Regions from separate parts of the Pseudomonas sp. MAFF 730105 genome, predicted to be linked through region 1. Evidence: predicted binding sites of a transcription regulator. Region 1 holds the regulator's gene; the other holds the start of a gene.
What was found. The regulator FliA, encoded in region 1, starts transcription of late flagellar genes. The targets are predictions, from matches to a motif close to CTAAAGTTTNNNNNNNNNNNGCCGNTAA.
Positions count from the first base shown of each region.

Region 1 (5,763 bases):
TACGGTAGTTGCGACCCATTTGAACCAGATTTTGTACAAGCACTCCAGCGAGCTGATCGGCCACGAAGAAGTCCAGCAACTGCTGCAGGTGCTGGCCAAAGGCTCGCCGAAACTGGCCGAAGAGCTGGTGCCGGGCGTGGTTTCGTTGTCGCAGTTGCTCAAGATTTTGCAAGCGCTACTGGCCGAACAGGTGCCGGTACGCGACATCCGCAGTATTGCCGAAGCCATCGCCAACAACGCTTCCAAGAGTCAAGATACCGCCGCCATGGTGGCCGCGGTGCGGGTCGGCGTATCCCGTGCAATCGTCCAAAGCATTGTAGGCACTGAGTCGGAGCTGCCTGTGATCACGCTGGAGCCAAGGTTGGAACAGATATTGCTCAATAGTCTTCAGAAGGCAGGACAAGGCTCGGAAGAGGGTGTTCTGCTGGAGCCGAGCATGGCCGAGAAGCTGCAACGTTCGTTGATCGAGGCAGCCCAGCGGCAAGAGATGCAAGGCCAACCGGTGATCTTGCTGGTGGCGGGTCCGATTCGTGCGATGCTTTCGCGATTCGGTCGCCTCGCGGTCCCGGGGCTGCATGTGCTGGCGTACCAGGAAATTCCGGACAACAAGCAAGTGACCATTGTTGCGACAGTAGGGCCCAACGGCTGAGGTAGTGGGTTATGCAAGTGAAGCGTTTTTTCGCCGCCGATATGCGTCAGGCCATGAAACTGGTCCGTGACGAGCTGGGCGCCGAAGCAGCCATCATCGGCAACCGCCGGATCGCCGGTGGTGTCGAGCTGACGGCGGCCCTGGACTACAAGCTGTCTGCACTGGCCCCGCGGGTTCCGAACATGGAACTTGAGGATGAGCTGCGCAAGACCCAATCGCGCATCGCCAGCGCCCAGGCCGAATTGAGCCTGCGCAGCAGCGAAGGCGAGGCTGTCGCGGGCACCAATCGTCAATTGTTTGCCGGTCAGCCATTGACCGCAGGCCTGCCGCTGACCGCTGCCGAACCGCTGATCGAGCCGACCCCGGCCGAGCCGCGTCGTCCGGCGCCGGCTCCTGCCGCACCGGCTGCCGGTATCGACCCGCGTGCGCTGGACTCGATGCGTTTCGAACTCAACAGCCTGCGCGAACTGATGGAAGTCCAGCTCGGCTCCCTGGCCTGGAACCAACTGCAAGGCAGCCGTCCGGCCCAGGCCAATCTGTGGCGCCGCCTGCAACGCATCGGCCTGTCCGGCCCGCTGGCCCGCGACCTGCTGGCGCTGATCAACGATATCCACGAGCCTCGCCAGGCTTGGCGCATGTTGCTGGCGCATCTGGCGCGGATGATCGCCACGCCGGAAGTCGAGCCGTTGGAAGAGGGCGGGGTGATTGCCATGGTCGGCCCGGCCGGCATGGGCAAGACCACCACCCTGGCCAAGCTCGCCGCCCGCTATGTACTCAAGTACGGCGCCCAGAGCATTGCCCTGGTCAGCATGGACAGCTTCCGTATCGGCGCCCAGGAGCAACTCAAGACCCTGGGCCGGATTCTCAACGTGTCGGTGACCCATGTGGATCCGGGTCAATCCCTGGCCCAGGCGCTGGAGCCTCTGTTGCGCAAACGCGTCGTGCTGATCGATACCGCAGGCCTGCAAGCCAGCGATCCAGCCCTGCGCATGCAGCTTGAAAGCCTGGCCGGGCGTGGCATCAAGTCAAAAAATTATCTCGTGTTGGCAACCACCAGCCAGAAACAGGTTCTAACCGCCGCCTACCACAGCTACAAACGCTGCGGATTGGCCGGTTGCATCCTGACCAAGCTGGACGAAACGGCAAGCCTGGGCGAGGTCTTGAGCCTGGCGATCGGTCACGATCTGCCGGTGGCGTACCTGACGGATGGACCGCGGATCCCGGATGATTTGCATCTGCCGCGTCGCCACCAACTGGTCAGCCGTGCCGTGAGTGTGCAAATGCAGGACGAACCCAGCGAAGAAGCCATGGCTGATATGTTCGCTGATATCTACCACAGCCCGACCAAGCAGGTTGGCTGAGGTAATCATGAATATTTTTTGTACCTACATCGATGGTCTGCCAGGCAATGTTCCGTATGTGAACGCGCAGCCAGTAATGTGGCCTCCGTCTAAGTAAGACAGGTAAAGAACGAACATGGGCAGCATGCATCCCGTACAGGTGATCGCGGTGACCGGCGGCAAAGGTGGCGTCGGCAAGACTAACGTGTCAGTGAACTTGTCCCTGGCTCTGGCAGAGCTTGGCCGACGGGTCATGCTGCTGGACGCCGACCTGGGCCTGGCGAACGTGGACGTGCTGCTGGGGCTCACACCCAAACGCACGCTGGCGGACGTGATCGAAGGCCGCTGCGAACTGCGTGATGTGTTGTTGCAGGGGCCGGGCGGGATTCGTATCGTGCCGGCCGCCTCCGGCACCCAGAGCATGGTTCATCTGACCCCGGCCCAGCACGCCGGTCTCATCCAGGCATTCAGCGACATTGGCGACAACCTCGATGTGCTGGTGATCGACACGGCGGCGGGTATCGGTGATTCGGTCGTCAGTTTCGTGCGTGCCGCCCAGGAAGTGCTGCTGGTGGTCTGCGACGAGCCCACCTCCATCACCGACGCCTATGCCCTGATCAAGCTCTTGAACCGTGACTACGGCATGAACCGCTTCCGCGTCCTGGCCAACATGGCCCAGAGCCCGCAGGAAGGGCGCAACCTGTTCGCCAAGTTGACCAAGGTCACCGATCGCTTCCTGGACGTTGCCCTGCAATACGTCGGCGCCGTGCCGTACGACGAGAGCGTGCGCAAGGCTGTCCAGAAGCAACGTGCCGTCTATGAAGCTTTTCCCCGTTCCAAATGCGCGCTGGCATTCAAGGCGATCGCCCAGAAGGTCGATACCTGGCCACTGCCGGCCAACCCTCGTGGGCATCTGGAGTTTTTCGTCGAGCGTCTCGTGCAACAAACAGCAGGGCCCGTGTTATGACAGCCAGCGGTTACAACCACCTCTACAAAAAATCGGCACGGGACGCCCAGTACGAGTTGATCGAGCGTTACGCGCCCCTGGTCAAGCGCATCGCCTATCACTTGCTGGCGCGGTTGCCGGCCAGTGTCCAGGTTGAAGACCTGATCCAGGCGGGCATGATCGGACTGCTCGAAGTGGCGAACAAATACGACGCGAGCAAGGGCGCCAGTTTCGAGACGTACGCCGGCATTCGCATTCGTGGCGCGATGCTCGACGAAGTCCGCAAGGGCGACTGGGCACCCCGTTCGGTGCACCGTAATACCCGCATGGTCAGTGACGCCATTCGCGCTATCGAAGCGAAAACCGGGCGAGACGCTAAAGATCATGAGGTTGCGGCCGAACTCCAGTTGAGTCTCGATGATTATTACGGGATTTTGAACGATACCTTGGGCAGCCGCCTGTTCAGTTTCGACGACCTGTTGCAGGACGGCGATCATGAAGGGCTGCACGAGGATGGCGCGAGTACTCACATGGAGCCTGCGCGTGATCTGGAAGACGAACGTTTCCAGAGCGCGCTGGCCGATGCGATTGCCAATTTGCCGGAGCGTGAGCGACTGGTCTTGGCGCTGTACTACGACGAAGAGCTGAACCTCAAGGAAATCGGTGAAGTCCTGGGGGTCAGCGAATCGCGGGTCAGTCAGTTACACAGCCAGTGCGCCGCCCGTTTGCGGGGGCGTTTGGGGGAGTGGCGAGCGCGCTGACAATCGGTGCGGGGAGGTTGCGAGCAGGGTTTGCGTGGCACGTGTTGCGCAGTCTCGATCCGTTGTGTCCCGGGCCGTTGTCGAATGCTGTACCGGATTGATTGAAATGGCGCGTTCAGGTGCTGCACGCGTTTAAGACTGCTTGGAGGTCGAATTGGACAAGAACATGAAAATCCTCATTGTTGATGACTTTTCAACGATGCGGCGGATCATAAAAAACCTGTTGCGTGACCTTGGGTTCACCAACACGGTCGAGGCCGACGATGGCACTACTGCCATCCCGGTTCTCAACAGCGGGAGCATCGACTTTCTGGTGACTGACTGGAACATGCCTGGCATGACCGGTATCGATTTGCTGCGCCATGTGCGCGCCGATGAAAAACTCAAGCACCTCCCGGTGCTGATGGTCACCGCCGAAGCCAAGCGCGAGCAGATCATCGAAGCGGCCCAAGCCGGCGTGAACGGCTATGTGGTCAAACCCTTCACGGCCCAGGCGTTGAAAGAAAAGATCGAAAAGATCTTCGAACGCATCGGTTAACGGCGCCACGGGGGAGCTATGGAGAATAACGAAGCTTCAATGGGCGATTTCGAATCGACCCTTAAAAAACATGCCCGCGAACTGGTCGAAAGCCTTGAAAAAGGTCGTTTCGGCGATGCAGTCCAGATGATCCACGAGCTCAATCAGACCCGGGATCGTGGTCTGTACCAGGAAGTCGGCAAGCTCACCCGTGAATTGCACAGCGCGATCGTCAATTTCCAGATCGATCCGAACATGCCTCAGGCCGAAGAGGTCTCGCAGATTACTGATGCGACCGAGCGGCTGTCTTACGTGGTCAAGCTGACCGAGGCCGCCGCCAACCGCACCATGGATCTGGTGGAAAGCGCGACGCCGCTGGTCAATGGCCTGGGCGACGAAGCCCAGGCCTTGAGCGCCGACTGGGGCCGTTTCATGCGTCGTGAGGTCGGGGCGGAAGAATTCCGGGACCTGGCTCGTCGGGTTGACGGTTTTCTGACACGCAGCAGCGCCGATAACCGCGCGGTCGCAAGCAACCTCAACGATATTCTGCTGGCTCAGGACTATCAGGACCTGACCGGGCAGGTGATCAAGCGCGTCACCCAATTGGTTACCGAAGTCGAAAGCAATCTGCTCAAACTGGTGTTGATGGCCAGCCAGGTCGACCGCTTTGCGGGCATCGAACACGACCGTGAGGCGATGCTTGCTGAAAAAGATCCACAAAAACATCTCTCTCAGGGTGAAGGTCCGCAAATTCATGCCGATAAAAGAGAAGACGTTATGTCCGGTCAGGACGATGTGGACGATTTGCTGTCCAGCCTTGGATTTTAGCCCTGTTTTAGGAGCACCCCATTAATGAGCTTCGGCGCCGATGAAGAGATCCTTCAGGATTTCCTGGTTGAGGCCGGCGAGATTCTAGAGCAACTCTCCGAGCAATTGGTCGAGCTGGAAAGCCGACCGGATGATGCGGATCTGCTCAATGCAATCTTTCGCGGTTTCCACACTGTAAAAGGAGGCGCCGGCTTCCTTCAGCTCAACGAGCTGGTGGAGTGCTGCCACATTGCCGAGAACGTGTTCGACATCCTGCGTAAGGGTGAGCGTCGCGTGGATTCGGAATTGATGGACGTGGTGCTTGAAGCGCTGGATGCGGTCAACAGCATGTTCAGCGAGGTGCGTGATCGTTCGCCGATTACCGCTGCTACTCCAGAGTTGCTCGCCGCGCTGTCGCGCCTGGCCGAGCCGCAATCGGCAGACGAAGCCGCTCCGGTCGAAACCGTGGTTGAAGAACCCGTTGTCGAGGAGCCAGTCGCCGAGGAATCGGGCGATATTACCGATAACGAATTCGAACAGTTGCTGGACTCCCTGAGTGCCGTCAAGGCCGAAGCTCAGGCCCAGGCTCCTGTAGCTGCCGCGCCCGCCGATGCGGGTGCGGCCAGCGATGAAATCACCGATGCGGAGTTCGAGTCGCTGCTCGATCAACTCCATGGCAAGGGCCAGTTCGCCGTCGATGCGGTCGTCCCGCCGACAGCTCCTGCCGCGCCGAAAGCCGCGGG
Region 1 is NZ_AP018438.1:1,899,922-1,905,684, forward strand. It holds gene flhA (flagellar biosynthesis protein FlhA) at 1-649, shown strand, start outside; gene flhF (flagellar biosynthesis protein FlhF) at 661-2,010, shown strand; gene fleN (flagellar synthesis regulator FleN) at 2,126-2,956, shown strand; gene fliA (RNA polymerase sigma factor FliA) at 2,953-3,696, shown strand; gene PCOSP_RS08490 (chemotaxis response regulator CheY) at 3,863-4,234, shown strand; gene PCOSP_RS08495 (protein phosphatase CheZ) at 4,253-5,041, shown strand; gene PCOSP_RS08500 (chemotaxis protein CheA) at 5,066-5,763, shown strand, end outside.

Region 2 (5,763 bases), 1.5 Mb from region 1:
CCCAACAGGAGCCGACGCCGGTCCAACCCACGGCCGAACAGGCAACGGCGCCCCAGGTGCCGGTGGATGAACCCGCAGCGGTGCCGGCTGAGCCAGTCAAGCCCGTAGAGACAGCCCCAACGGCGCCGACACCGGCCCCCAACGACCCCACACAGCCGCCGCGAGCATCATGAGCAATATCCCAGAGAACGATCAGCCGATGCCGCTGGTATCGCACCTCACCGAGTTGCGCACCCGCCTGCTGCGCTGCGTGGCGGCGATTTTCATCATCTTCGCCGGGCTGTTCGCCTTCACCCAGCAGATCTATACCTTCGTCTCCACGCCCCTGCGCCAGTATTTGCCGGCAGGCGCGACCATGATCGCCACCGACGTGTCGTCGCCGTTCCTGACACCGTTGAAGCTGACGATGATGGTCTCGCTGTTCCTGGCGATCCCGGTGATCCTGCACCAGATCTGGGGCTTCATCGCCCCCGGCCTGTACAAGCATGAAAAGCGCATCGCCGTGCCGCTGCTGGTGTCCAGTATCCTGCTGTTCTACACCGGCATGGCGTTCGCCTATTTCCTGGTGTTCCCGCTGATCTTCAAGTTCTTCGCCGCCGCCACTCCGGCCGGCGTGGAGATGATGACCGACATCACCAGTTACCTGGATTTCGTCATGACGCTGTTCTTCGCCTTCGGCGTGGCGTTCGAAATACCCGTGGCGGTGGTGTTGCTGGTGTGGATCGGCGTGGTCGACGTTACGTACCTGAAGAAGATCCGTCCGTACGTGATCATCGGCTGCTTCGTGGTCGGCATGATCCTGACCCCGCCGGACATTTTCTCCCAGACCTTGCTGGCAGTACCGATGTGGTTGCTGTTCGAGATCGGCGTGCTGTTCGGCGGTCTGGTGCGTAAACGTAGCGAAGAGCCGGAAGCTGAAACGGCCGACGATCATAACGACCAGCCGCCTGCGACCCAACCGTGAACCTGCTGCTGCTCGAAGAGGCCGATTTCGTTGGTCCTGACCGGGTCGTCCTGAGTGATCGCCGCCTGACCCACATGCAGGAAGTCCACCGCAGCGCTGTCGGCGACAGCCTGCGGGTCGGACGCATCGGCGGGTCGATGGGCTCCGCCCAGGTGCTGCGCCTGGAAGCCCGCGAAGCCGAACTGCAAGTGACCCTCGACCAGCCACCGCCGGCGAAGCTGCCATTGACACTGGTGCTGGCCCTGCCGCGTCCAAAGATGCTCCGGCGGGTGTTCCAGACCATTGCCACCATGGGCGTGCCGCGCGTGGTGCTGGTCAACAGCTATCGCGTCGAGAAGAGCTTCTGGCAGACGCCGTTCCTCGAGCCCGAGGCCATCCGCGAACAATTGATCCTTGGCCTGGAGCAGGCCCGGGACAGTGTGCTGCCGGAGATCATCATCGAAAAGCGCTTCAAGCCCTTCGTTGAAGATCGCCTGCCGGCCATCGTCAATGGCACCCTGGGCCTGGTGGGCCATCCTGGTGACCACCCGCCCTGCCCCCGGGCACTGACGGAACCGGTCACGCTGGCGATTGGCCCCGAAGGCGGTTGGATTCCTTACGAGATCGACCTGCTGGGCAAGGCCGGCCTGCAGCCGGTGCAACTTGGCGAACGAATCCTGCGGGTCGAGACCGCGGTGACGGCATTGCTCGCCCGACTGTTCTGATCCCCTCGCCGCAAAATCTCGACAAATCCCTACAGATTTCGCCCAAGCCGCCGATATACGTCCCCATAAAACCAATTTGGTCCCTCAAGGGAGTATCAGCATGTTCCGGTGGCTTGCCCAGAGTCTGGGAAACGTAAGCGTCAATCGCAAACTCGGCTTCGGCTTCGGCCTGGTGCTGTTTCTCACCTTGATGATCGCCTTCACCGGTTGGTCCGGCTTGGGCAATGTCATCAGCCGGGGCGACAAGCTGGGATTCATTGCCAGCCTGAACGACTTGAGCAAAGACTTGAACCTGGCCAGCATCGACTACAACGCCACCCGGGGCGAGAAAGGGCCACAGCTCGTCAACGACCTGCTGGTCAAGCTTGACGCCGGGCTGAAGACCGCTCGCCAGTTGATCGAACAACCGGCCGATGTGGCCATGATCGATAAGCAATTGGCCGCCGTGGCCGAGTACAAAAGCGCTTTCGCCGAAATGACCCGCGCCACCGTCAACCGCGAAGATGCCCGCAGTAAACTCGGCGCCAGTGCCGACAACGCCGTGGCCCGCGTCGCCGAGGTGGAAAAATCACTGCTGCAAGGCGGCGACGTCACCCAATTCAACAGCGTGGTGACCCTGAGCAAAGCGGTCCAGCAAGCGCGTTACCAAGTGCGCGGCTACACCTACAGCGGCAAGAGCGAAGCCCAGCAACCGGCCCTTGAGGCCATCGACACCGTGCTCAAGCTGCTCGCACGCCTGCCGGACCAATTGCCCCAGGAACATGCTGCCAACCTGCAACAGGCCAACGATTCGTTCAATCTGTATCGCGCGGCGGTTGCGCAGTTCCGGGATTCGCAGATCGAGAACGGTGCCGCCCTTCAGCGCATGACCGAGCAAGGCCAAGTGCTGATCGACTCCAGCCAGAAACTGACCGTGTCCCAGACAGCCGTGCGTGACCACGACGTTGCCCAGGCCAAGACCGTCCTGATCGCCGCTGCCGCACTGGCCCTGTTGTTCGGCGTCATCGCCGCCTTGCTCATCACCCGGCAGATCGTCGTTCCGCTGGGCCAGACCCTCCAGGTCGCCCAACGGGTGGCCGCAGGCGACCTGAGCCACAACCTGACCTCCGAGCGTCGTGACGAAATGGGCCAGCTGCAACGCGCCATGCAAAGCATGACCGTGAGCCTGCGGCAATTGATCGGTGGCATCAGCGAGGGGGTCACCCAGATCGCCAGCGCCGCCGAACAGCTTTCCGCCGTGACCGAACAGACCAGCGCCGGGGTCAACAGCCAGAAGGTCGAGACCGATCAGGTGGCTACTGCCATGCATGAAATGACCGCCACGGTGCAGGAAGTGGCGCGCAACGCCGAGGAAGCCTCCGAAGCCGCCGTCGCCGCGGATCAACAAGCCCGCGAAGGGGACAAAGTGGTCGGTGAAGCCATCGCTCAGATCGAGCGCCTGGCACGGGAAGTGGGTAACTCCACCGCCGCCATGGGGGACTTGAAGCGCGAGAGCGACAAGATCGGCAGCGTTCTGGACGTGATCAAGTCTGTCGCCCAGCAGACCAACCTGCTGGCCCTCAACGCCGCCATCGAGGCTGCCCGCGCCGGTGAAGCCGGGCGTGGGTTCGCCGTGGTCGCCGACGAAGTCCGCAGCCTGGCCCAACGCACCCAGAAGTCCACCGAAGAAATCGAGGAGCTGATCGTCGGTCTGCAAAACGGCACCGAACAGGTCGCGACCATCATGGACAACAGCCGTAGCCTGACCGACAGCAGCGTCGAGCTGACCCGACGGGCCGGCGGTTCGCTGGAAAACATCACCCGCACGGTCTCGGCGATCCAATCGATGAACCAGCAGATCGCCGCCGCGGCCGAACAACAGAGCGCCACGGCCGAGGAGATCAACCGCAGTGTACTGAACGTGCGCGACGTCTCCGAACAGACCTCCGCCGCCAGCGAACAGACCGCCAGTTCCAGTGCCGAACTGGCGCGACTGGGCGTTCATTTGCAGACGCTGGTGGGGCGGTTCAAGGTCTAGAGATACACAATCCTTCCCCTGTGGGAGCTGAGATTGCTCGCGATGAAGGCGACGCGGTCCCTCTGCAAGATCGCGTTATCGTTGATCGCGAGCAGGCTCGCTCCCACAGGATTGGGTGCTGCTGTCGGGAGTTGAGCCTGAGCAAGCTGCCCCACGGTGGACGGATTTGCGACTGATTCTTAACCGAACAAGAGCACGCACCCTCCCATCCAATCCCTTACCTATTTCCTACAGATCTGCATGGCATGGTCGATACTCTCCTCATAAGACCTACAAAAAGGTCCGTGGGAGTATCAGCATGTTCAGTTGGCTAACCGAAAAGCTGGGAAACGTAAGTGTCAATCGCAAGCTGGGGTTTGGTTTTGGCCTGGTCTTGCTCATGACGGTCCTGAGCACTTATGCGGGTTGGAACAGCCTGACCAGTGTAATCAGTCGTGCGGACAAGCAGGCCGCCATCGCCCATCTCAACGAGACGGCCAAGGACCTTCGAATCGCTCGCCTCGAATACGAAATGCGTCGCGGCGAACAAGGCGCCGCCGCCGTCAACGATCTTCTGGGCAAGCTCCAGGAGGGCTTGCAAGCCGCTCTCAAACAATTTGTACGAGCCGTTGACCAGCAGATGTTCAACCAGCAGCTGGCGATCCTCGATGAGTACAAACGCGCCTTTAACGACTTGACCCAAGCGACAGATAACCGAGAATCGGCCCGGTCCAAGCTCGGTGCTACCGCCGACAACGCCGTGGCCAAGGTTGCGGACGTTGAAAAGTCCCTGCTGCAAGGCGACAGCGTCGCGCAATTCAACAGCGTGATCGAGCTGAGCAAACTGATCCAGCAGGCACGCTTCCAGGTTCGCGGCTACACCTACAGTGGCAAGGCCGAAGCCGAACAACCGGCATTGAATGCTATCGACGACGCCCTGAAAAACCTCGAAAGCCTGCCGAGCAAGCTGCCGGAACAGCATATTGCAAACCTGCAACAAGCCACCGAATCGCTCAAGGGGTATCGCCTTGCCGTCAGCCTTTTCCGTGACTCACAAGTTGCCAGCACCGCCGCGCTCAAAAAAATGGTGGATCAAGAAGCCCGTCTGAACGAACTGAATAATGAGCTGACTGTTTCGCAAGTTGAAAAACGCGAGCAGGAGACGACACAGGCGAAGAATACCCTGATCATCGTCGCCCTCCTGGCACTGGCGTTCGGCGTGCTTGCCGCATGGCTCATCACCCGGCAGATAGTCACTCCGCTGCAACAGACGCTGATCGCCGTCGAACGTGTCGCCTCGGGCGACCTGAGTCAAAACCTTGAGGTCAGCCGTCGCGACGAGATGGGTCAGCTGCAAGGCAGCTTGCAGCGGATGGTCGTCAGTCTGCGGGAATTGATCGGCGGGATCAGAGACGGCGTGGCCCAGATCGCCAGCGCCGCCGAACAACTTTCGGCCGTGACAGAACAAACCAGCGCCGGGGTCAACAACCAGAAGGTCGAGACCGATCAGGTGGCTACCGCCATGCACGAAATGACCGCTACGGTGCAGGATGTGGCACGCAACGCCGAGGAAGCCTCCGAGGCCGCCGTTGCCGCCGACCAGCAAGCCCGTGAGGGTGAGCGGGTGGTTGGCGAAGCCATCGCGCAGATCGAGCGCCTGGCTAACGAGGTCGGCAACTCCACCGAAGCGATGGGTCATCTCAAGCACGAGAGCGACAAGATCGGCAGCGTGCTGGACGTGATCAAATCCGTGGCCCAACAAACCAACCTGCTGGCCCTCAACGCCGCCATCGAGGCCGCCCGCGCCGGAGAGGCCGGGCGTGGGTTCGCCGTGGTCGCCGACGAAGTCCGCAGCCTGGCCCAACGCACCCAGAAATCCACCGAAGAGATCGAAGAACTCATTCTTGGGCTGCAAAGCGGAACCGAAAAAGTTGCGACCATCATGGACAACAGCCGCGGCCTGACCGACAGCAGCGTCGAACTCACCCGCCGAGCCGGCAGTTCCCTGGAAAACATCACCCGTACGGTCTCGGCCATCCAGTCGATGAATCAACAAATCGCCGCTGCGGCCGAACAGCAGAGCGCCACGGCAGAAGAGA
Region 2 is NZ_AP018438.1:424,854-430,616, reverse strand. It holds gene tatB (Sec-independent protein translocase protein TatB) at 1-173, shown strand, start outside; gene tatC (twin-arginine translocase subunit TatC) at 170-964, shown strand; gene PCOSP_RS01895 (16S rRNA (uracil(1498)-N(3))-methyltransferase) at 961-1,668, shown strand; gene PCOSP_RS01890 (methyl-accepting chemotaxis protein) at 1,769-3,685, shown strand; partial or broken gene PCOSP_RS01885 (methyl-accepting chemotaxis protein) at 3,984-5,045, shown strand; gene PCOSP_RS01880 (methyl-accepting chemotaxis protein) at 5,037-5,763, shown strand, end outside.
Region 2: a site for FliA is predicted at 1,698-1,725, ahead of PCOSP_RS01890 (methyl-accepting chemotaxis protein). Genes of this name have one in related genera too.